DNA from 4 places in the Methylophilus sp. OH31 genome. Region 2 is predicted to be linked to each of the others. Evidence: predicted binding sites of a transcription regulator. Region 2 holds the regulator's gene; each other region holds the start of a gene.
What was found. The regulator sigma-54, encoded in region 2, starts transcription at its own class of promoters, with help from an activator protein. The targets are predictions, from matches to a motif close to TGGCACNNTTCCTGCT.
Positions count from the first base shown of each region.

Region 1: a site for sigma-54 is predicted at 3,165-3,180, ahead of OH31_RS11365 (glycogen/starch/alpha-glucan phosphorylase). Genes of this name have one in related genera too.
Region 3: a site for sigma-54 is predicted at 4,555-4,570, ahead of OH31_RS06700 (SfnB family sulfur acquisition oxidoreductase). Genes of this name have one in related genera too.
Region 4: a site for sigma-54 is predicted at 1,690-1,705, ahead of OH31_RS08145 (DUF2126 domain-containing protein). Genes of this name have one in related genera too.

Region 1 covers NZ_BAUS01000007.1:420,653-426,913, reverse strand. The annotation lists gene OH31_RS11370 (DUF4197 domain-containing protein) at 1-519, opposite strand, end outside; gene OH31_RS11365 (glycogen/starch/alpha-glucan phosphorylase) at 614-3,115, opposite strand; gene OH31_RS11360 (OmpP1/FadL family transporter) at 3,273-4,523, opposite strand; gene htpG (molecular chaperone HtpG) at 5,384-6,261, opposite strand, start outside.
Region 2 covers NZ_BAUS01000010.1:83,769-90,029, forward strand. The annotation lists gene lptC (LPS export ABC transporter periplasmic protein LptC) at 1-363, shown strand, start outside; gene lptA (lipopolysaccharide transport periplasmic protein LptA) at 379-1,035, shown strand; gene lptB (LPS export ABC transporter ATP-binding protein) at 1,047-1,793, shown strand; gene OH31_RS11960 (RNA polymerase factor sigma-54) at 1,800-3,347, shown strand; gene tyrS (tyrosine--tRNA ligase) at 3,393-4,631, opposite strand; gene OH31_RS11970 (anhydro-N-acetylmuramic acid kinase) at 4,752-5,879, shown strand; gene gltA (citrate synthase) at 6,045-6,261, shown strand, end outside.
Region 3 covers NZ_BAUS01000004.1:16,341-22,601, reverse strand. The annotation lists gene ssuD (FMNH2-dependent alkanesulfonate monooxygenase) at 1-336, shown strand, start outside; gene OH31_RS06715 (acyl-CoA dehydrogenase family protein) at 345-1,565, shown strand; gene OH31_RS06710 (amidohydrolase family protein) at 1,585-2,439, shown strand; gene ribB (3,4-dihydroxy-2-butanone-4-phosphate synthase) at 2,458-3,165, shown strand; gene OH31_RS06700 (SfnB family sulfur acquisition oxidoreductase) at 3,240-4,472, opposite strand; gene msuE (FMN reductase) at 4,919-5,494, shown strand; gene sfnG (dimethylsulfone monooxygenase SfnG) at 5,535-6,261, shown strand, end outside.
Region 4 covers NZ_BAUS01000004.1:334,259-340,519, reverse strand. The annotation lists gene OH31_RS08145 (DUF2126 domain-containing protein) at 1-1,650, opposite strand, end outside; gene OH31_RS08140 (SPFH domain-containing protein) at 1,767-2,612, opposite strand; gene OH31_RS08135 (NfeD family protein) at 2,660-3,097, opposite strand; gene OH31_RS08130 (FAD-binding domain-containing protein) at 3,161-4,375, shown strand; gene OH31_RS08125 (valine--tRNA ligase) at 4,439-6,261, shown strand, end outside.

The DNA.
Region 1 (6,261 bases), on a different contig from region 2:
GATGGGCAAGAACTTAGCCGCCATATCTGTCGAAGTCGTTTTCTTGAAATATTGTGTGGCCGCATCTTGCGGGCCAGTAAGGATATTCTTGGCATCTGTCACACTCATTTGCTTGATCGAGTTGACCAATAGCGTTTTAGCTTCAGGCACGGCTTGTTCGGCTGCCCGGTTCATCTTGAGAATCAGTTCATCCGCCTGGCTGCCCATACCGACCAGTCGCATGCCTTTTTCGATTTTCTTTAATGACTCCGGCAATGGGATTTTGACCTCTTTATTCCCCATAAAACCGTCTGTGGCACCTAGCAGGCCCACTGCTTTGCTCACGCCCTGGTTAAGGGCAAGTTTCAGCCCATCGCTGGTTTCCTGTTCGCTCAGATTGCTGACCGCACTATTATTACTGCTACTACTGGTCGAGCTACCGCCGACTTTCTCAACAATATCGCCCAAGCCTTTGAGGTCCAACGCTTGTGCATCTGTGATTAATAAACCGGCCAACAATACCCATGCTGTATTTTTCATGATTACGCTCTTTAACAATTTGAGCTCAGTGTACCCATAAAGCACAAAGCAAGTCCAGATGGACTTGCTTTGTATTGAGGCAAGCAGAAAAAAATCAGGCTTTAAATGGTGAAACTTGCCAAATACGCGCAGCGTAATCGGCAATGGTGCGGTCACTGGAGAATTTCGCCATACGCGCCACATTCAAAATCGCCATGCGTGACCAGGCCTCTTCATCCTGATACAAGGCCGCCACTTTTTCTTGTGTGGTGACATAAGCAGCATAATCCGCCAGTAACAAGTACTGATCCCCTTTGTGCAACAAGGTATCCACAATCGCCTGGTAACGGCTAGGCTCTTCTACCGAGAAGAAGCCATTACCTATCATGTCTATGACTTGTTTCAGTTCATGGTTGCCATGGTAATAATCCCATGGGTTGTAGTTGCTGGCTTTCAGTTGCGCAACTTCTGGCGTGGTCAGGCCAAAAATAAAGATATTCTCGTCGCCCACTTCTTCCATAATCTCAACGTTGGCACCATCCAGCGTACCGATGGTCAGCGCGCCATTGAGCGCCATTTTCATATTACCAGTGCCGCTGGCCTCAGTGCCTGCGGTTGAAATTTGCTCAGACAAATCAGCCCCCGGAAACAGGATCTCCGCTGCGCTCACCTCATAATTAGGGTAGAACACAACTTTGAGCTGATCATTGACTGCTGGGTCATTATTAATCATCACCGCCACATCGTTAATCAAACGGATGATCTGCTTGGCCAGCCAGTAGCCAGGCGCTGCTTTACCGGCAAAAATCACCACACGCGGCGTATGCTGGCTCACCTGCCCGCTGCGGATACGGTTATACAAGGTGATCACGTGCAGCACATTCAGCAATTGGCGCTTGTATTCATGAATACGCTTGATTTGCACATCGAACAGCGCATTGGTACTAATGGCAATGCCTGTTTTTTGCAGGATTTTGTCGGCCAGGCGCTGCTTGTTGGCTTTTTTCACCTCACGGAAGGCTTTTCTAAACGCAGCATTATCGGCAAACGGCTCGATCTTTTTAATCAGGCTCAGGTCTTTCTGAAAGCCAGTGCCGATATGTTTGGTTAACAAATTGGTCAATAATGGATTAGCCTGGTTTAGCCAGCGACGTGGCGTAATGCCATTGGTCACATTGGTAAACTTGCCCGGATAGATTTTATTAAAATCGGCAAACAAGGTAGTTTTTAACAACTCGCTATGCAACTCGGCTACCCCGTTCACAGTATGGCTGCCGACAATCGCCAGGTGCGCCATACGCACGCGGCGGCCATGCGTCTCATCAATAATGGAGACACGTTGCAGCAAGGCAGTATCGCCCGGGAAGTGCTGATTGACCATTTGCAGGAACTGATGATTAATTTCGTAAATAATCTCCAGGTGGCGTGGCAATAACTGCGCGAACAAATCTACCGACCAGGTTTCCAGCGCCTCCGGCATCAGCGTATGGTTGGTGTACGCAAACATTTTGGTGATCAATTTCCAGGCTTTGTCCCATGGCAAGTGGTAATGATCAAGCAGTTGATGCATCATTTCAGCAACAGCAATGGCAGGGTGCGTATCGTTGAGCTGAATCGCCACCTTCTCCGGCAGGGTATTCCAGTCAGCGTTGTAGTTAGTAAACCGATGCAGAATATCCTGCGTAGACGCCGAGACAAAAAAGTATTGTTGTTTCAGGCGTAGCGCCTTGCCAGATTCTGACGTGTCATTGGGATACAGCACTTGCGAAATGGTCTCCGCACTATGACGCCCTTCAACCGATTTCTCATAATTACCTTCATTAAAGTATGCCAGGTCAAACTCATTGGTTGCCTTGGCTGACCACAAACGCAGATTGTTCACCGTTTGCGTGCCATAGCCAGGCACCGGCACATCATAGGGCATGGCCACCACAGTTTCATGATCTACCCAGTGATGCTCAATACCGTGTTCGGTATGCACATGCAACACGCGGCCATAAAACTTCACCTCACACGTATGCTCTGGACGCTGCACTTCCCAAATATTCTGGTAGCGCAACCAGTTATCCGGGTTTTCTTTTTGCTGGCCGTTTTCTATGGTTTGCCTGAACATGCCATAGTCATAACGGATACCGTAACCCGTCGCCGGAATATCCATGGTCGCCATGGAGTCGACAAAACACGCCGCCAAACGACCCAGACCACCGTTACCCAAGGCAGCATCAGGCTCCAGTTCGGCCACGCCTTCCAGCCGCTGGCCAATTTCCTGCAAACCATCGCTTAGTTCCGGTGCAATGCCCAAATTAAGTGCGGCATTAGACAGCATGCGACCGATCAAAAACTCAAGTGAGAGGTAATAGACACGCTTGGTATTGGCATCACGATAGGCATCGCGCGTATTCACCCAGCGGCTCATCAAATGGTCACGTACAGTAAAGGCTGCGGTCTGGTACCAATCGCGCGTCGTCGCCCATGAATTGGACTTGCCGATGGAAAAAGTCAGGTGATTACGCAAAGCCTGCGGAATCGGCAGTTGCTCAAGCAAGAACTCATCAACCGCTTGCGCTGTGTCAGATTTATCAGCTTTTTTAGGTGTTTTTTTCACATTGGCAGTCATACATCTTCCCCTGAGGTGTTGATCACAAATTTGCTTTAAATGAGCCAAAAGCAAAAAACAAGCCTACAACAAGAATATGTCAGACATAAAAAAAGCCACGAAATTCATGTTGTGGCTTTTGATTATAACGCCCGAAGATGGCGAAAATAAAAGAGTTTTACAATTTCCAGGTATAGGCAATGCCTAATGCATCCTGATACATCTTCAGGTTGGCCTCACCGCCCCCGAATGCAGCCGGAATCGAGTTGCTGCCATTGACGCTGTTTTCAAAGGCATGCGTATAAGAGAATGACAGTTCGGATTGCGGGCTCAACACCCAGGTCGCGCCGAGTGACACGTGATCTTTCACCACGCCCGGCGCCAGAATATTGAGCAAGGTATCGCCACGGCGGATAGGCTGATCAACATGGTTAAACCCCGCCCGCAGCGTTAAGGCTGGGCTATATTGATACAACGCACCGACTTTATAAACCTTGGCATCTTGCCAGTTAAAACCGGCGCCATTGTCATTACCCAAGCCGTTAAACAAATTCGCCTGTGAGGCATTGCCTACGGCATCCACCTCACTGTAATTAATACGCTGAAAATCTGCCGCCAACGTCAATGCCGGCGTGACCTTCACCGCCACACCAACACCATAAGTAGACGGGATATCAAAGTCACCCTGCTCGGCAAACAAGCCTTTATATTTATCAAACTTGCTCATATAGGTGCGGCTTTGATAAGTCGCCCCCAGCGTGACAGCGTCGGTGATTTCACCCAACCAGCCAATATGGACGCCTGCCCCATACGAATTGTCGTGGCCATTGTTAGTCACACGCCCTGGTGCGGCGCTGAATGTTGCATTATCAAAACCCTGCAGTCCTTTGGCTTCAAAACGCTGGTAAGCCAGGTTTAATGACGCGCCGATAATATGTTTCTCAGAAACCTTCCAGGTTGCCGTTGGCGCCACAAATACCTGAATCAAGTCTACCCCGGCACTGCCCTGGCTTTGAAACAATGGAATACCGTTTTTGTAATCGGTATTCATGCCACCATTGCCATACACACTCACGCCGAGCGTCACATCTTCAGAATATTGCTTGTTGTAACCAAACTCAGGGATTAGAAAATTCTGCGTATCGTTACCTTTGTAGGTGCCATTTGCACCTGGTGAAGGACTACCTTCCAGCTCAGACTCTCGCACCGGCCTAAACCAGGTCGCACCCGCATCAATGCGGTCACCTACTTTGCCCATGCCAGCCGGGTTGGCCGCGGCAGCTAATGCATCCTGCGGCAAGGCAATGCCCACGCCAGCCACGCCCTGTGAGCGCACGCCATAACCGTGTGCAAAATAGCCATCGGTTGCCCAGGCACTGCCAAAAGAAAACGAAACCAGCAGCGGAATAATGTTTGATAAGCAGCGCATAATGACTTCCATACAAATGGTGATGAAATCACTATAGCAAGCCACTTTAATACCAATAAATAATAAAATTGAATATCTTTATAACTATAAAAAATATAAAGCCCGCCAAAGCGGGCTTTATATTTGCTCATCAAATCGGTAGATACCGTTATAAAAGACAAGCTTTTTGATACATATCTTTATCGAAATGCTTATTTGCTTTGAGCACGACTTGCGCAATTGCCACGAGCTTGCACATGATGCGTCAACCACAGGCGATGGGGTGGGTTTCACTTTGACAGTACTACGCAGCCATAGCTTTGCTTGCTCCCCATCGACCACTAGCACCACCAAGTGCACCTCCAATGAATGTACCGACAGCAGTGCCAGGGCCTGGGAAGATTGCGGTACCGATAATTGCACCGATTACAGATCCTCCAAGGCCCGCCGCACCACTTGCTGCGCTCTCGACTGTTCGTTCAATAGCCGCTTCTTTGCTGATCTTGCCCTGCACACATTGAAGAAATGCATAGCTCGATTCAGCAACGACGAATGCAGCAGCTATGGGGGCCGAGCTCTTAAGTGCGCCTTTAGCGACCTCTGCTGCTGACTGTCTTGCCATAACTGAGCCGACTGCGGTTGCGGTTACCTGTACTGCTGAGTTGCCACATTCGCATGCTGCTTTAGGAGCGCATGCAGCCCGCGAAGCGAACTCTCCGAAATCGCCTCTGCAGACGTCTGCCCAGACTGGAACTCTTGCCATAATTTGTCCTATGAAAATTAACCGTCTTAAGTTAAAAATAGAGAACGTTACTTAATTGGTAAAACCGTCTCAAGCCCCCTAATTTAGATGGTTTTTTCATAACGTCTCAGTCAACCAATTACAAAATCATGCTATTCATACGCTTAACAAAACTGGCTGGGTCTTCCAACTGACCGCCTTCGGCCAGCAAGGCCTGATCAAACAACACATGCGCATAATCGGCAAACTTGGCATCGTCAGTTTCCGCGCCCAGCTTTTCCACCAGTCGATGCGTCGGGTTGATTTCAAGCACAGGTTTGCTATCAGGCGCCTTTTGCCCGGCAGCTTTTAAAATACGCGCCAGGTTACCCGACAAATCATGCTCACCGGCCACCAGGCAGGCTGGCGAATCGGTCAGGCGGTGCGTCACTTTGACTTCTTTCACCGTATCACCCAACGCCGCTTTCAGTCGCTCAACCAGGTCTTTGGCGTTTTCTTCCACCTGCTTCTGTGCTTCTTTATCAGCATCATCTTCCAGCTTGCCGAGGTCCAGATCGCCTTTGGCAATCGACTGCAATTTTTTGCCTTCAAACTCAGTCAGGCTACCCAGCAACCATTCATCTACCTTGTCCGACATCAGCAACACTTCAATGCCTTTTTTACGGAAGATTTCCAGGTGCGGTGAGTTTTTGGCGGCAGCAAACGTATCAGCCGTGATGTAGTAAATCGCCTCTTGCTCAGGCTTCATGCGGCCAATGTAATCTGTCAGCGACACGTTTTGCGTCTCCGTGTCCGCATGCGTAGAGGCAAAGCGCAACAAACCGGCGATTTTGTCTTTATTGGCAAAATCTTCGCCCGGACCTTCTTTCAGCACACGGCCAAACTCGTCCCAGAACTTGGCATAGTCTTCCGGTTTGTTTTCAGCCACATCTTCCAGCAAACTCAATACTTTTTTCACTGAGCCATTTTTAATTGCTTCCACATCGCGGCTGTCTTGCAAAATTTCGCGCGACACAT
Region 2 (6,261 bases):
GATAAACCTTACACGCAAATTCATGGCCAGCACGGCAAAGTGTCAGCCAATGGTAAACTGGTCGAGTTTAGCAAGCAGGTCAAGGTCATACGCCAGGGCACGCTGGCCAAGCCTGAAATGCAGTTGCAAACCGAACATTTAACGCTGGAACCGGATACAGACCTCGCTTACACCGATTTGCCGGTCACTATCCGCCAGCTACCGGCGACGGTGATCACAGGTACCGGCATGCGTTTTGATAACAAGGCAGGCACCATGCAATTATTTAACCGGGTGCATGTACATTATGTACGCGCACCCGCAGTCGCAAAAACTGCAAGCCCGGCAGCGAAGGCGAAAACAGGCAATCACAAGGGTCGTTGATTCTGGAGAAATGAGTTGAACACGCACAAGCCATTATTTTATGCCACCTGCTTGACCTTATGGGCACTGCTATCGTGGTCAACCAGCGTGCTGGCTGAAGAGTCTGACCGTGACCAGCCGATTGAGCTGGAAGCGGATACCGTGACTGTGAATGATGCCAAAAAGATCAGTATTTATACCGGCAATGTGATCCTCAACCAGGGCACCCTGCAAATCAAAGCCGACAAAATGATTGTGCGTGAAGACCAGGATGGCTTTCAGCACAGCACCTGTACCGGCAACCCGACCACATTCAAGCAAAAACGCACTGGCAAAGACGAATGGATGCAAGGCAGTGGGCAGCGTATTGAATACAACGCGCGCATGGACAAGGTACAGCTATACACCAACGCCTGGGTCAAACGTGGTGAAGACCTGGTCACCGGTGACTACATCAGTTATGACGCCAATGCAGAGTACGCCGAAGTCATTGGCGGCACCAAGGCTAACCCCAATGGTACCGCCGGTAGCCGCGTCAAAGCGACCATTCAGCCCAAGAACAAAACCACGCCGCCTGTGATTGATAACAAGCCAACCTCGCAACAAGGGCTGCGCATGAACCGCTCACTGCAAATCAAAGTGGAACCGGCACCCGCCGACACCACTAATGAGCCTACGAAAGCGCAACCCTAAAGACCGGCCTTATGCAGACAACAGCTTCACCAGATCATAACCACTTACGTGTCAGCCACCTGAAAAAAGCCTATCAGGGACGCACCGTGGTTAAAAACACTACACTTGAGCTACGCAGCGGCGAAGTGATTGGTTTGCTCGGCCCGAATGGTGCTGGCAAAACCACCAGCTTTTACATGATTGTTGGCCTGGTCGCACTGGACGACGGCAGCATTACGCTGAATGGGGCAGATGTCAGCCGCGCGCCCATGCACGAGCGCGCCCGCATGGGCCTGGCTTACCTGCCACAAGAAGCATCCATTTTTCGTAAAATGACGGTGACTGATAATATTTTATCAATCCTGGAAACCCGCCCTTACACGGAAGAAGAGCGTGAAGCGCGGCTGGAGTCTTTACTGGATCAATTACATATCCAGCATATCCGTCACAGCCAGGCAGTCAGCCTGTCGGGCGGCGAGCGCCGCCGTGTAGAGATTGCGCGCTGCCTGGCCACAGACCCGAAATTCATCCTGCTGGATGAGCCATTTGCCGGGATTGACCCGATTGCGGTGATTGAGATCCAGAAAATTATCCGCTACCTGAGCAGCCAGAATATCGGCATTTTGATTACAGACCACAACGTGCGTGAAACCCTGGATATTTGTGACCGGGCGTACATCGTTAATGAAGGCGCTGTGTTTGCCGCAGGCACGCCAGACGAAATCATTCAGAACGAAGGCGTACGTGAAGTCTATCTGGGCAAGAATTTTAGGCTGTAACCTGATATGAAGCAAAACCTGCAATTACGCATCTCACAAAACCTGGCGCTCACCCCGCAACTTCAGCAGTCCATCCGCCTGTTGCAGTTGTCCACGCTGGAGTTAAGCCAGGAGCTGGAAACCATCCTGCAGGAAAATCCGCTGCTGGAAATGGCAGATGGCGAAGAAGGAGAATTTGAAGATAACTCGCCATTGGCCACCAGCTCGACAGACACAGAGCAGGTGGATGCAAGTTCATTTGATGTCGCGACCCAAAACGACCTCACTCCCCCTGCAGAGAGTCTGCGTGATGAACCACGTGACGAAACGAGCGGCACTGAAGGCGAACAACCAAATCTGAATGAAGAATTCACGCCGCCCGAGTTTGAAGATGACTACGAAGAGTTTGGCAGTGCCAGCAACTGGGACGAAGCGGGCCGCAACAACCTCGATGATGAAGATAGTGACTTCTCTCGCCAGGACGCCAACAATATCAGTCTGCGCGAACACCTGATCAACCAGATGCAATTGGCACATCTATCCAAGCGTGACATGGATCTGGTGAAATTTTTGCTCGACAGCATTAACGATGATGGTTATTTAGAGCAGGATCTACAGGAGATTGTCGACCTGTTGCCGCCAGAGCTGGAAATTGAGTTACTGGAGCTGGAAACCGCACTGAAATTGATCCAGAACCTGGATCCGATCGGCGTCGGTGCACGTGACCTGCGTGAATGCATCTTGCTACAACTGCAAGTACTGCCGCCTGAGACACCTTATTTGCGTATTGCGATGGCGATTGCCAAAGATCATCTGGCATTGCTGGCCAACAAAGACTTTGTCAAATTGCGCAAGGTACTCACTTGCGACGAAGCTGCACTCAAAGGCGCGCAACAACTGATTCGCCAGCAAAACCCCAAGCCAGGCAACGAGTTTGCGACCTTTAGCCATGACCACTTTATTCAGCACGATGTCGTGGTCAAAAAAATCAAAGGCATCTGGATGGCGTCGCTCAATGATGGCGTGATCCCCAAACTACGTATCAATCAGTTGTATGCAGATATCCTCAAGCGCAACCGTGAAAGCTCCGGCCAATATCTGCAGAGCCAGATGCAGGAAGCCAAATGGATGATTAAAAATATCCAGCAACGCTTTTCTACCATCTTGCGTGTGTCGCAAGCGATTGTGGACAGACAGCGCAATTTCTTTGAACATGGTGAAATTGCCATGCGGCCCCTGGTATTGCGCGAAATTGCCGAAGAGCTCGACTTGCATGAAAGCACGGTTTCTCGCGTGACAACACATAAGTACATGCTCACGCCACGCGGTGTATTTGAACTTAAATACTTTTTTGGCAGCTCAGTCGCCACCGATGCAGGCGGCTCATGTTCTGCCACCGCCATTCGCGCGCTCATCAAACAAATGGTCGCTGAAGAAAACCAGAAAAAACCATTGTCCGACAATCAAATCACCGATACGCTGGCGCAGCAAGGCATTGTGGTTGCGCGCCGCACCATTGCCAAATACCGCGAATCGCTGAATATCCCACCAGCCAATTTACGCAAATCGCTGTAAAACAAAAAGGCCGCAAATGCGGCCTTTTTTATCGGTAACGCCTGTTTACTGGATGGTGATTTTGGCAAACTTGCGCTTGCCCACTTGTGCCACCACGGTCACCCCTTTTGCCAATGACAGGTTTTTATCGTCAACTTTTACGCTATCCAGCTTCACGCCGCCTTGTTGCACGGCACGCATGGCTTCACTGGTGCTTTCCACCAGGCCCACCTGTTTCAGCAACTGGCTGATACTGATGCTATCACCATCAATCGCTACTGCTACCTCAGGCACATCATCAGGAATCCCGCCTTTGGCACGGGTCTGGAAGTCTTGCAGGGCTTTTTCAGCCGCCGCCTGGCCGTGAAAACGGGCAACGATCTCCTGTGCAAAACCGACCTTGATATTACGTGGATTGTCGCCAGCAGCCACTTGTGCTTTCCACTGGGCGATAGTTTCCAGGGTGGCAAATGACAGCAGGTCGATATAGCGCCACATCAGTTCATCAGAAATCGACATGATTTTGGCGAAAATCGTCTCAGGCGCTTCGCTGATACCAATATAGTTACCCAAAGACTTGGACATTTTATTGACGCCGTCCAGGCCTTCCAGCAACGGCATCATCAACACGCATTGCTGCGATTGGCCAGCCTGCTTTTGCAATTCACGGCCCATGAGCAGGTTAAATTTCTGGTCTGTGCCGCCCAGTTCCAAATCGGCCTGCAAAGCCACAGAGTCATAGCCCTGCAATAAGGGATACAAGAATTCATGAATCGCGATTGGCTGGTTGCCTTTGAAACGCTTGGAGAAGTCATCGCGTTCTAGCATACGGGCGACTGTATGGCTGGCTGCCAGCCTGATCATGCCCGCGGCACCGAGGTCGCTTAACCACTTGGAGTTAAACACAATCTCAGTTTTGGCCGGGTCCAGAATCTTGAATACCTGTTCGGAATAGGTGTCGGCATTCGCCTTCACCTGTTCGACCGTTAACGGCGGGCGCGTGGTACTTTTACCCGTCGGGTCACCAATCATGCCGGTAAAGTCACCGATCAGGAATTGAATCTGGTGCCCCAGATCCTGCAACTGGCGCAATTTGTTAATCAGCACGGTATGCCCCAGATGCAAATCAGGTGCGGTGGGGTCAAAGCCTGCTTTCACACGCAAGGGTTTGCCGGTTTTCAGCTTTTCAATCAGTTCTTGCTCGATTAATAGTTCATCGGCACCGCGCTTGATAATCGCCAGTGCGTTCACAATCTCTGGACTCAGTGCTTCAGTCGTCACTGAAGCTTGGTTTACGTCTGTCATAAAGGTTCTTTTTTTGAGGCGCGCGTTGCGCACGCCTCGTCATGAAAGTAAAACAGCTATTTTAACGTAATCCCATGCATTTCTGTAAGCCAGGCATGAGCAGTGTTACACTTATGCCTTATGAATTTTTCTGCCCCACCCACTCAAACGCGCCTGTTTATCGGCCTGATGTCTGGTACCAGTCTGGATGGGGTGGACGCAGTCCTAGTCGCGCAACACGGTGAGCACCTGCAGCAACAAAGCCAGTACTTCCTGCCTTATCCGGCGGATGTCAGACAAATCCTGCTGGATCTGCATACGCCAGCCGTCAACGAATTACATACCGCCGCTATAGTGTCCAATCAGCTGGCCGACCTCTACGCAGCGGCAGTGCAAGGCTTATTGCAAACAGCCAATGTATCGGCAGAAGCCGTGACGGCGATTGGCTGCCACGGGCAAACCATACGCCACTGTCCTGATCTGGCCAACGGCCAGGCCTATACCTTGCAACTGGGTAACCATGCACGCCTGGCGGAACGCACTGGCATCACCGTAGTCGGCGACTTTCGTAGCCGCGACATTGCGGCTGGCGGGCAAGGCGCACCATTAGTGCCCGCCTTTCACCAGGCAATCTTTGCAGCACCTGACACACATCGCGTCATTTTGAATATTGGCGGCATCGCCAACCTGAGCGACTTGCCGGTGAGCGGCAAGGTGATTGGCTTTGATTCCGGCCCCGGCAACTTACTCATGGATGCCTGGACCCTGCAGCACACAGGCCAGAGCTATGATGCTGGTGGCGCCTGGGCGGTACGTGGCGATGTCAATCCAGCCTTGCTGGCCGCTTTACTTGCTGACGCCTATTTTGCCCTGCCCATCCCTAAAAGCACTGGCCGCGACCTGTTTAACCAGGCCTGGCTCCATGCACACCTGCAAGCCCATGCTGACACGCCACAGAATGTCGCCCGTACGCTGCTGGAATTGACGGCAGTGACGATCGCCAATGCCTTGAAACAGCATTGTAGCGGTGCCGCAGAAATTTATGTCTGTGGCGGCGGTGCGCACAATATTGCTTTGATAGACAGGTTACAAACCCTGTGCGGCCGACCAGTGCAACACACGGATAGCCTGGGAATTGGCGTCGACTGGGTGGAAGCCGTTGCTTTTGCCTGGCTGGCGCAACGTTGCGTGGATCATCAACCCGGCAACCTGCCTGCCGTCACCGGTGCAGCAGGGCCACGGGTATTAGGCGCGATTTATCCGAATTAGGACTAAGACACCCTAAAGCAGTGCGAATGCACTCAACGTTTGATTTAAACTGGTGCAGGATTGAAGGCGATTTTTGAACTTTTCTCCCCTCATTTCCTTACAAGCCACCATATTCAAAAACGATTGCGTATAATTTAGACAACCTTGACTTAAACAGAGTGCGTTATGGCTACCAAAGCGACCATTACATTTGACAACGACAGTACCGCAATTGAATTGCCCGTCTTAAAGGGCAGCCTTGGCACGGATGTGATCGATATCCGCAACCTGGGCAAACATGGCTATTTCACGTTTGACCCTGGCTTTATGTCTACGGCCTCTTGCACCTCCGGCATCACCTTTATTGATGGTGAACAAGGGTTGCTGTATTACCGTGGCTACC
Region 3 (6,261 bases), on a different contig from region 2:
GCGCAAAAACGGATGACCGAGTTACACCATGGCCGGCGTGACAAACTCGAGGTCTCACCCAACTTGTGGGCTGGGGTAGGGCTGGTGCGGGGCGGGGCGGGCACGGCGCTGGTGGGTAATCCACAAGAGGTGGCTGACAGGATTAAAGAATATCAGGCACTGGGCATTGATTATTTTATTTTCTCTGGCTATCCGCACCTGGAGGAGTCTTATCGCGTGGCTGAATTGCTGTTTCCCTTATTGCCTGTTCACCAGCAGGCCAGCGCCGAAGTCAGTATCAATACCAATATGACGGGGCCGTTTGGTGCGGCCAAACCGGTCAAGCATGCGGCATAGGAGGGATGATGACTCTGGCACTGAATTCACGCCTGGACGACGTTGAGGCATCACATGGCATTGTGTTTGGCGGCACGCCACGCGAGCGGGCCAAACAGCTTTGCGACTATCTGGCAGAAACCGCGATTGAGCGCGATGCCGCAGGCGGTACACCGTATGAACAGCGTCAGGCGGTACGGGATAGCGGGCTGTTGAAGTTGCTGATACCGAAAACCTATGGCGGCCTAGGCGGCAGCTGGCAGGAAATCTACAGCATTATTCGCCAGATCGCGCGTGTGGATAGCTCAATCGCCCAGGTACTCGCGTTCCAGTTTTTGATGCTGACCTCGATTCGCCTATACGGTAGTGAGGTGCAATGGCAGCACTATTTCAAGCTGACTGCCGCGCAAAACCTGTGGTGGGGCAATGCATTGAACCCTTTGGATAACCGCACCGTGGCACGTAAAGCGGCGGCTGGCTATGTGTTTACCGGGCAAAAGAGCTTTTGCTCCGGTTCTATGGATTCTGACTACCTGATTGTGTCGGCCATTGAAGAAGGCACAGGCAAGTTTCTGGTGGCCGCGGTGCCGACTGATCGTAGCGGCATCCAGCTCAATGGTGATTGGGACAATATCGGCCAACGGCAGACAGACAGTGGCAGCGCTGAATTTAACCAGCTGCGGGTGGAAGACAGCGAATTGCTGATGAACCCTGGCCCGTTGAGCTCGCCATTTGCCAGCCTGCGTTCGTTGGTAGCGCAACTGATTTTTACCAATATTTATCTCGGCATTGCCGAAGGCGCGCTGGCAGAAGGTGCGAAATATACGCGTAGCAGCAGCCGGGTCTGGTCAGGCTCACTGGCACAGACCATACACGAAGACCCGTTTACCTTGCTGCATTACGGCGAGTTCTGGGCCAGCTTGCATGCGTCGGCCGTGCTGGCAGATCATGCGGCAGGCTTACTCGATCACGCCTGGCAGCAAACTTTGGGCCTGGATGAGTTGACCCGTGGCGAACTGGCCTTGGCGGTGTTCTCGGCCAAGGTCAACGCGACGCGTGCCGGGCTGGATGTCACTACGCGCGTGTTTGAAGTGGCAGGCGCCCGGGCCACCACTGCCAAGCTGCGCATGGACCGCTTCTGGCGCAATTTGCGCGTGTATACCCTGCATGACCCGGTGGATTACAAACTCAAGGATTTAGGGGATTGGGCACTTAACGGTCAGTACCCCACACCGAGTTTCTACGCCTAACGCATACTAAAGAAAGTTTATGAAACAAAAAATTATCGATCTACGCAACCGTCCTGCGTTTCTGCATGACTTTTTTGGCGCTACGCCCAACACCCCTGCTTATGACACTGCTAAATGGCTCAACCAGCGTGTGGGTTCGCTTGAACCCGAGCATTTTCGCCGCTCATATACGGTAGAAGGCTATTTGCAGGAGATCGACCAGGCCGGGATTGATTTTGCCGTGGTGGTGGGGCGTGAGACGCCAGACCTGACCATAGATGACCAGCAGATTGCCGACCTGGTCAAACACAGTCCCAAACTGGTGGGCCTGGGTTCGGTGGATATTGAAAGCCGTGGCATAGACAGTGCCTTGGCCGCCATTGAAAAAGCCGTCAACCATTACGGTTTCAAGGCCATTAATATCGAACCCGGCTTTGGCAAACCGGCACGCCAGGTCGATGACCTCATTTTTAACCCGGTCTACGAGGCTTGCCAGCAGCATGGCGTACCCGTGTGCGTGATGTCCGGCCCCACCACGCCAGACCTGGACTACGCGCACCCGAACGCGGTGGCCAGGCTGGCCAGGAAATACCCCAACCTCAACATTATTTGTTTCCACGGTTATTACCCGTATGTGAATGAAATTGTCGGTGCGGCGTTCCGTTATCCAAACCTGTACCTGGTGCCCGATATGTATATTTTCCAGCCTGGCGCCGAATTATATGTACAGGCGGCGAACCAGTTTCTGGGAGATCAGTTACTGTTCGGCACCTCTTATCCTTTCAGGCCGATGAAGCAAACCATAGATGACTTTGCCGCATTGGGCTTTAAAGATGCGGTGCTGGAAAAAGTGTTTTATCAGAATGCCGCACGGTTATTAAACCTCAGCGTTTAGGATTTAAAGGAAAGCAGCATGTTACAAAAAACAGAACAGTTTGATGCAGTCACCGATGCGGTCGAGGCCATCGCCAATGGCGAGTTTGTGATTGTGGTGGATGATACCGACCGTGAAAATGAAGGTGATCTGATTATTGCCGCTGAAAAAATTACCACCGAAAAAATGGCGTTTCTGGTCAGGAATAGTAGCGGCCTGGTCTGCGTGGGCATGTCCGCGCCACGTTTACAGGCGCTGGATTTACCACAAATGGTGACGCATAACGCCGACCCATTCAGGACAGCGTTTACCGTCAGTGTCGATTACAAATATGGTACCACCAGTGGTATTTCCGCCGCTGACCGTGCACTGACTTTGCGGGCATTGGCAGACCCGTCCAGCCAGGCCAGCGACTTTCATCGGCCCGGGCATATTTTCCCCTTGCGTGCTCGCTTGGGTGGCGTGCTGGAGCGGCCAGGGCATACCGAAGCTGCGCATGACCTGGCCGCGATGGCCGGTTTGCAACCGGTGGGGGTGTTGTGCGAAATCGTCAATGACGATGGCAGCATGGCCAGGCGCCCAGACTTGCTGCGCTTTGCCAAACAGCACGGCTTAAAGATGATTACGATTGCCGATATGATTGTTTACCGTGAGCGGCAATTGCAGGTGGCCTATCCACGCCAGCCTGTGCGCCCTGTTAGGCAACAAAGCACATTGCTCGATGCAGCCATGGTGTATAGCGGTTAAATCAACGATTGATCAATACAACAAAGCCCTCATGCGAGGGCTTTGTTTTTACTGTAGCTAGTTTAAGTCTATGCTTAAATCCACGGATGACGAGGCGGTTTGACCTGGTTCAGGCTGTAATTGCCCACGGCATGATATTTCCAGCGTACCGGGTCATGCAGCGTATGGGTACGGGCATTGCGCCAGTGGCGGTCCAGGTTGTACTCACCCAGCGTAGAACGTGTACCGGCCAGTTCAAACAGTTTGCTACCTGCCAGCAGCGCGGTTTCGGTACTCAATACCTTGGCTTCTGCCACGGCAATGGAGGCTTCTGCCACGGTGTCTTCATTCGGGTTGCGCTGGGCTTCGTCTATGTACTCGCCGGCGCGAGCCAATAAAGCCTCGGTGGCATGCAAGCGAATCTGCAAATCGCCAATGTCTTTAATGGTATGTGGATCTTCGTAACCATGCTCCAGGTCAGTATCAATCCACGGGCGGGTATGGTTACGAACAAAATGCAGCGTATCCTTGAACGCGGCGCGCGCAATGCCAGTATCTACCGCGGCCTGGATAATCTGCGCCACCGGGCCCATGGCAGTGGGGCGGTCAAATGCCAAATGGTGTGGCAACACATACTCGCTGGGCACAAAGATATTTTCCAGCAGGGTGGTACCGCTGGCCGTCGTGCGTTGACCAAAACTGGACCAGTCATCAATGATCGTCAGGCCTTCTGCACCGGCCGGTACAAAAGCCACCACGGTATTGTCGTGCTCATCTTTGGCCACTACCGGTACCCAGTCAGCCAGCAAAGCGCCAGAAGAATAGAATTTTTTGCCGTTTAAGAAGTAGCCGCTGTTGGTAGGTGTCAGTTTGGTTTTGACATCATTGACACTACGGGTGCCAATTTCAGAAAACGCATTGCCAAAGCGTACGCCTTGCAGCACCAGCTCATAAAAATACTTTTTCTGGAAATCCGTGCCGTCCAGGCGCAGGCCTTCCACCATATACAAGTGGTTTTGCGGAATCTGCCCGATGCTGGGATCGGCTTCTGCCACCGTAGCAATGACTTCAGCCAGGGTTTTGTTCGACACAAACGCGCCGCCATATTCTTTCGGCACAGTAATGCCCCACAGGCCGCTGCTGGAGAATAAATCCAGTTCCTTGCGCGGCAGGCGTCTTTCCTTGTCGCGTATTGCCGCTTCTTTGGCGATTTCACTCGCGACTTGTTTGGCCACGGCAATCGCTTCGGCGTCACTGGTGATCACGTGCGCCGGTTGGCGCGGCGGGTGCTCGGGCAAATGCGCAATCTTGCTTGCATGTGCAGTCATATTGAATCCTTGTCAAAGTAAAGGTTGGGAATAAAGGCGCAGTGTTTCCATTAAAAAGCGGCTGCGCGTTGCCTTACTGCATTGCATTTAATATGCCACTTGTTAAGTGTTTGAATTTAAAAGATAAGGTTGGGTTGTGGGTTTTTGCACGCCTCTATAGAAACAGTTTTCTGCTGAATGCCTGCTGATTAATCAGCAACTGCACGTTGCTGCCAGGTCATTTCAGATCGGCTTGACTGCTGCATTTTGAGAAAAGTTGCTGATATATCAGCAGTGCATCAGCAAAACTAGCCTGAATTCAACACGTTGAAAATCACAAAAAACATCATAAGTGTTTGATATTTATAATTAATTTAATCTGGCATGGATGCTGCTAATAGTATTAGTGAGCTGGCCTGCCTGCGATTGAACACACAAAGCGGCAGCAGCAACCTTAATTAGGAGTCATGATGAGCCGTCCGTTAAAAGTCACTGCCGTTTCCGGCAGCTATAAGTTGCCTTCCAGAACCGCTGCACTGGTGGAAGCAATCACCCAAAAACTGGGGCAGCAATTGCCTATTGATCTGCATGTGATCGAGTTAAGTGAAATAGGCAGCAGTCTGGTCGCTTCTTACGACCCCAAAGCGCTGCCAGTGAAAGTGCAAAAAGATATCCAGGCCATTGAAACGGCTGACCTGCTCGTTGTGGCGACGCCGGTCTACCGCGCGTCTTATACCGGCTTATTCAAACACTTGTTCGACCTGGTTGATTATGAGGCCTTGGTCGATGTGCCGGTATTACTGGCGGCGACCGGTGGCAGTGAGCGCCATGCCTTGATCATTGATCATGAACTGCGCCCATTGTTCAGCTTCTTCCAGGCGCTGACCTTGCCGATTGGTGTCTATGCCACCGAAGCAGATTTTGAAAACTATCAGGTGAAAAGCGAGGCGGTCACTGCCCGTATTGCATTGGCGGTGGAGCGTGCCTTGCCATTGCTCAAGCATAGAGAGCTTGTGAATAAAGACCGTTTGCTGGCGGTATAAGCCACGCGATGATTTGCCGAACATTATTTGGAGAGCGATGATGAGTACAGAAAATATTAAATTTGCCTACTGGGTGCCTAACGTTAGCGGTGGCCTGGTGGTTAGCAATATCGAACAGCGCACCAGCTGGGATATCGACTACAACCGCAGGCTGGCACAAATTGCCGAGAATGCCGGGTTTGAATATGCCTTGAGCCAGATCCGTTTTACGGCGGGCTATGGCGCCGAGTTCCAGCATGAGTCAGTGTCTTTTTCGCATGCCTTGCTGGCGGCGACGACCAAATTGAAAGTGATTGCGGCTATTTTGCCTGGTCCGTGGAACCCGGTGCTGGCGGCCAAGCAACTGGCGACGATTGATATCCTGACCGAAGGCCGTGTGGCGGTTAATATCGTGTCTGGCTGGTTCCGTGGCGAATTCACTGCCATAGGTGAGCACTGGCTGGATCATGACGAGCGCTATCGCCGTTCCAAAGAGTTTATCGAGGCGCTCAAAGGTATCTGGACGCAAGATAACTTCACTTACCGTGGCGACTTTTACCGTTTCAGCAACTACAGCCTGAAGCCAAAACCATTGCAACAACCCCATCCTGAAATCTTCCAGGGCGGCAGCTCACGTGCGGCGCGCGACATGGCGGCCAGTGTCTCTGACTGGTATTTCACCAATGGTAATACGGTCGAAGGCATCAAGGCGCAGGTAGATGATATCCGTGCCAAAGCCGCGGCCAACAATCACCAGGTCAAAATCGGCGTCAATGCCTTTGTGATTG
Region 4 (6,261 bases), on a different contig from region 2:
AGCCGGCAACTGCCAGGGCAATGAAGACAATGGCAACCGCAAGCCCATCGGCGAGTCGCCAGCCAATAAATAAAGATGTTCACGCCGCAGCGGCCACTTACTGGTGAGCCACTCACCAGCCGCCTTTGATTCTACTGGCTTTAACGGCATCACATAGCCGACCACCTTGCCCAACCCTTGATTCAGCACATTGGCCAATCGCTTGCGTTCGGCGCCATCGGTCAAATCAGCTTTGAGCGGATCCACATTGTGCGATAACTGCTGCTCCTGCTGCGCCAACGACCAGACATCCTCATAAGCAGGCACCACACAGGCGCGCGGGAAACCCAAGATATCGGCCAAATGCGAGACAAAGGCCTGCGCCTGCTTGGCGGTGTAACCATCACTCTCTGACTCAACAGAAAACAGGCTGACATCGCGCCAGACCGGCTTGCCATCTGGCCGCCAGTAGATATTAATCGCCCAGCGCGGCAAAGGCTCACCGGGATACCATTTACCCTGACCGTAATGCAGAAAGCCATTGGGGGCAAAATGTGCCTTGAGCCGGGATGCCAGCTCACCCGCCAACTGCCGCTTGTGTTCGCCCAATGCCAGCGTATTCCACTGCGCGCCATCCATATCATCAATCGACACAAAGGTCGGCTCACCCCCATGCGTCAAGCGTACATCCATTTTGGTCAGCTGTTTGTCGACCTGCTCGCCGAGCTTCACAATGGCCTGCCAGTCCGCTTCACTATACGGCTTGGTCACACGCGGATCTTCATGAATGCGGGTCACCGACATCTCGTGGTGAAAAGTGACTTCAGCGACATCGGTAAACCCGACCACCGGCGCCGCAGAAGAAGGCAATGCGGTGCAGGCCAGCGGAATATGCCCTTCACCGGCCATCAGGCCAGAGGTTGGGTCCAAGCCGACCCAACCGGCGCCAGGAATAAACACCTCGGTCCAGGCATGCAAGTCGGTAAAATCCACTGCCGTACCACTTGGCCCGTCCAGCGCCTCAACATCGGCTTTAAGTTGTATCAGGTAACCGGACACAAAACGTGCAGCCAGGCCAAGGTTGCGCATAATCTGCACCAGTAACCAGGCCGAATCGCGGCAAGAACCCGTGCGCTTTTGCAAGGTTTCTTCGGGCGTTTGAATGCCTGGCTCCATGCGCACGGTATAGCCAATATCGCCTTGCAACCGCCGATTCACCGCGACCAGAAAATCCACGATGCCAATCCCGGGTTGCACCACCTGCTGGCGAATGTGCGCCATCCAGCCTTGCAACAAAGGCGTCATCGGCTCAGCCTGCAAATAAGCGGTTAACTCAAACGCCTGTTGCTCGGTGTAATTGAACGGAAAGTGTTCAGCATATTTCTCTACAAAGAAATCAAACGGATTGATCACCGTCATGTCCGCCACTAAATCGACCGTAAAGTCGAGCTCGCGCACCATTTCGGGGAATACAAACCGGGCGATGTAATTACCGTAAGGGTCTTGCTGCCAATTGATAAAGTGTTTTTCAGGCTTCACGCTCAGTGAATACGACAACACAGGCGTGCGTGCATGCGCGGCAGGCTTCAGGCGGACTTCGTGAGGAGACAGATTGACCAGGCGGTCGAACTTGTAACTGGTGCGGTGATGCAAAGCAACGCGGATAGCCACTGCTACTCCTTATTAGAATTATGGTTCTGAGCAGTGAGATGCAGGAAATATGCCAGTTGCGCCAGCATAAGCGCTAGCGCAACCGAAGGAGATTTTTTAAATCACTAGTTGCAGCGCTATTTACCGCCGCCTACCAGGCTTTTCACGGCGCTGACGACATCGCCTGGCATGACCACAATTTTACTGTTATTGGAGTCAGCCATTTTTTGCAAGGACTGAATGTAGCGATCCCCCAATAGAAAGGTCGCTGAAGCATTATTTTCTTTCACCGCCTCAGCAATCATCTTAATCGCCTCAGCGGAGGCATTAGCACCCACCATTTGCGCCTCGGCATCTTTACGCGCCGCTTCCAGACGCGCTTCCGCGTTCAGAATCAACGACTGTTTGGCACCTTCCGCCTCGGTCACCACCGCCACACGCTCACGCTCGGCAGCGGCTTGTCTTTCCATGGCGTCCTGCATATTGGCAGAAGGTTTGATGTCCTGAATCTCGACGCTTTTCACAGTCAGGCCCCAATCCAGCGCTTCATCGGCAATGGCTTCCTTGAGTTCGGCCTTGATGCGGTCACGCGAAGTCAACGCGTGGTTTAAATCCATGCCGCCAATAATCGAGCGCAAACTGGTTTGCACCATATTGCGCATGGCTTCGCGGAAGTTTTCAATGCCATAGACGGCGCGTTCGATATTAGTGACTTTGATAAACGCCACGGCATTGGCCAGAATCACCGCATTATCGCGCGTAATCACCTCTTGCTCAGGCACATCCAGAATAATGTCTTTGGTGGTGACTTTGTAACTGACTGTGCTCAAAATCGGGTTAATCACATGTAACCCTGGCGTTAAAATGCCAGCAAACTTGCCCAGGCGCTCAACTACCCACTCCTCGCCCTGCGGCACAATACGCACGCCTTTAACGATGGCGATTACCACTAATACGATCACAATGACACTGACTTCGGTCATGACAACTCCCTTAATTCAAACCAAATCTTCATTCAAACATTGATGCGCTACAAAGGCGCCACACGTAAACTATTGCCTTCAACGGCAACCACTTTTGCCGCTTGCTGCTCGGCAATGTCTATATTGGCATAAGCCACCCACTCGCGACTGCCCAGCACCCCCTGGCTAAAACGTATCTTGCCTGGTTGCCGCGGTGAAATCGCCACAATCACAATGCCTTCGCGGCCAATCTCCTCGCCTTGTGCCTGCCCGACACGCAAGACGGGTTTACGTTTTTCCAGCTTGCGCATGACGGCCAGCGCCAGCGCCGACAACACGGCATAGTTCAATGCTTGCAAGGCGAGTGGCATCTCGCTAAAAAACGCACACAACATAGCCATGACCAACGCGGCGATCCCCAGCCACAAAAGGTACAAGGTTCCAAGCAGCATTTCCATGCACAGCAGCACGAGCCCGAGCCCACACCACCCCCATAATGTCGTCATTCGCACACCCTTCCAACGAAATTGCAACTCATGGTATCACTAGTTGTGTCAGAATGGTGCGTTATGAACCCGCCTGTTCTCCTCACTCTCGCTGCAGACCGTGCTGAGCGCCTACAGCAAATCAGCGAATGTTTTCCGCAAGCCACCGGGCCAGATTTGTCCCAGGCCTGGCAAGGCGGTCGCGCGGCTGCATTGCAGAAATTATCTGCCGTGGATGCGGAAGGCTATGCGCGTAGCCGCAACCAGCTCACCGGCGCGGTGACAGGGCTCTCGCCCTACTTGCGCCATGGCTGCCTGTCGCTACCGGAAACGGTGACAGATATTCATACACGCTTTGGCAAACGTGCGCACAAACTCACCGCCGAACTCAGCTATCGCGATTATTTCCGCCAGGTATGGTACCGGTTTGGCGCAGCGATCATGCACCCCATGGAGTCACCAAAAGTGGCTTTAGGTGAGAAACCCATGCCAGACTTTATTCCACAGGGCTTTACCGGGCTGGTGTGCATGGATGGAATTGTGCGTCAATTGCAGCAACATGGTTATGTACACAACCATACACGCATGTGGTTTGCAGCCTATGTCGTCCATTGGCTAAAAATAGACTGGCGACAAGTCGCAGACTGGTTTGAAAGCCAATTACTGGATGGCGATACCGCGTCCAACCACCTGTCCTGGCAATGGATTGCCTCCAGCTTCAGCAACAAGCCCTATCTGTTTAACAAAGAAAATCTGATCAAATTTGGTGGGGAGCCCTGGTGCAAGCAATGCCGTGTCGCCTGCCCGTTTGAAGGCAGTTATGAGCAACTGCATCAACAACTGTTTACGGATGCCGTGGCCGCTGATAAACCGGTCACACACCACCTGAACCCGCCTGAACCCGAACCGAAAGGCGTCGCCAGCCTGGTGTGGATTCATGATGAAATGCTGTCACCATCGCACGCACTGCATGCATTAAATTTGCCTGCCGTATTTGTATTTGATGCATCGCTATACCAGCACTGGCCACTCAAACGGCTACAATTCATGGCGGATTGTTTGGCTGAAATGCCAGGGACAGAGGTGTGGCTGGGAGAAACCAGACAAGTATTGGCACAGCGCGCGCAGGGGCGCATCCTCACCCAGGATACCCCACAACAAGCGCTTAAGCAGGCTGCTAGCGAACTGAATATTGAGTGGCGCGCAGAGCCTGGTTTGACAGATGCCTCATTGAGCGACCATCAACTGATGCGTTTTAGCCGTTACTGGAAAGCCGTCGAGCCGACACTGACAGCTTAGTTTACGCAAACTAGCGCCTACACCTGCGCTGCGGGCCTGCCCGCCTGTGGTAAAATCCCGCGCATGAATACTTCTAACCCAAACGCCAATACTCCTCGCGAACTCGCAAAATCCTTTGACCCAAAAACCATTGAAAGCCAATGGTATGCCTTTTGGGAAGGCAAAGGCCTTTATGCCGCTGGCATGAATCCGCAAGTGCAAGACAACTTCTGTATTTTGCTGCCGCCGCCTAACGTCACTGGCACCCTGCATATGGGCCACGGCTTTAACCAAACCATTATGGATGCCTTGACCCGCTACCACCGCATGCGCGGTGACAATACCTTGTGGCAACCAGGCACAGACCACGCGGGCATTGCCACGCAAATCGTGGTCGAGCGCCAACTCGATGCCCAGGGTGTCAGCCGCCATGATCTTGGCCGCGAGAAGTTTCTGGAAAAAGTCTGGGAATGGAAAGAGTATTCTGGCGGCACCATCACTCAGCAAATGCGGCGCTTAGGCACCTCGCCCGACTGGAGCCGTGAGCGCTTCACCATGGATGCAGGCCTGAACAAAGTGGTCACCGAAACCTTTGTACGCTTGTATAACGAAGGCCTGATTTACCGTGGCAAGCGCCTGGTGAACTGGGATGTGAAACTGGGCACGGCCGTGTCTGACCTCGAAGTCGTGCAAGAGGAAGAAGATGGTGCCATGTGGCACATCAGCTATCCGCTGGCGGATGGTTCAGGCGCACTGACTGTCGCTACAACGCGCCCTGAAACGATGCTGGGTGACGTGGCCGTAATGGTAAACCCGGAAGATGATCGCTACAGCCAGCTGATAGGCAAAAATGTCATCCTGCCATTGTGCAATCGTGAAATCCCGGTGATTGCCGATGACTATGTAGACAAAGAATTTGGCACCGGCGTGGTGAAAGTGACGCCTGCGCATGACTTTAACGACAATATGGTGGGCCAGCGCCAGGGCTTGGACAAAATCATTATCCTCAACCTGCAAGGCTTTGTACCCGCAGCAGCCGAAGTGTATGCTGCCGATGGTAGCGCCAAAACCGCGATCGCCTTGCCCGCCAACCTGATCGGGCTGGAGCGTTTTGCTGCACGCAAGCAAGTGGTTGCTGATCTCGAAGCCGGTGGCTTTTTGATCAAAGTTGAAAAACACAAATTGAAAGTGCCACGTGGTGACCGCACCAACGTGGTCATTGAACCCATGCTCACTGACCAGTGGTTTGTGGCCATGAGCAAAAAAGGCGACGATGGTCAAAGCATCACCGAAAAAGCGCTAGAAGTAGTGGCTAACGGTGAGATCAAGTTTTACCCGGAAAACTGGGTCAACACTTATAACCAGTGGCTGAATAATATCCAGGACTGGTGTATCTCCCGCCAGCTATGGTGGGGCCATCAAATCCCGGCCTGGTATAGCGATGACGGCAAAACCTATGTGGCGCACGATGAAGCCGAAGCGCAATCGCTGGCGGCAAAAGATAGCTATACAGGCGCCCTGAAACGCGACGCAGATGTGCTGGACACCTGGTACTCCTCTGCCCTCTGGCCTTTCTCTACTCTGGACTGGACCGGCGACGAAGCCCTTGACGCGCAGAACCAGGCCTTGCAGCAATACCTGCCATCCTCAGTGCTGGTGACCGGTTTCGATATTATTTTCTTCTGGGTGGCGCGTATGGTCATGATGACCAAGCACATCACCGGCAAAATTCCGTTCAAGCACGTCTATGTCCACGGCCTGATCCGCGATGCCGAAGGCCAGAAGATGTCCAAGTCCAAAGGCAATGTGCTGGATCCGATTGATTTGATTGATGGCATTGACCTGGAATCGCTACTGAAAAAGCGCACCACCGGCCTGATGAATCCAAAAGATGCCGAGAAAATCGA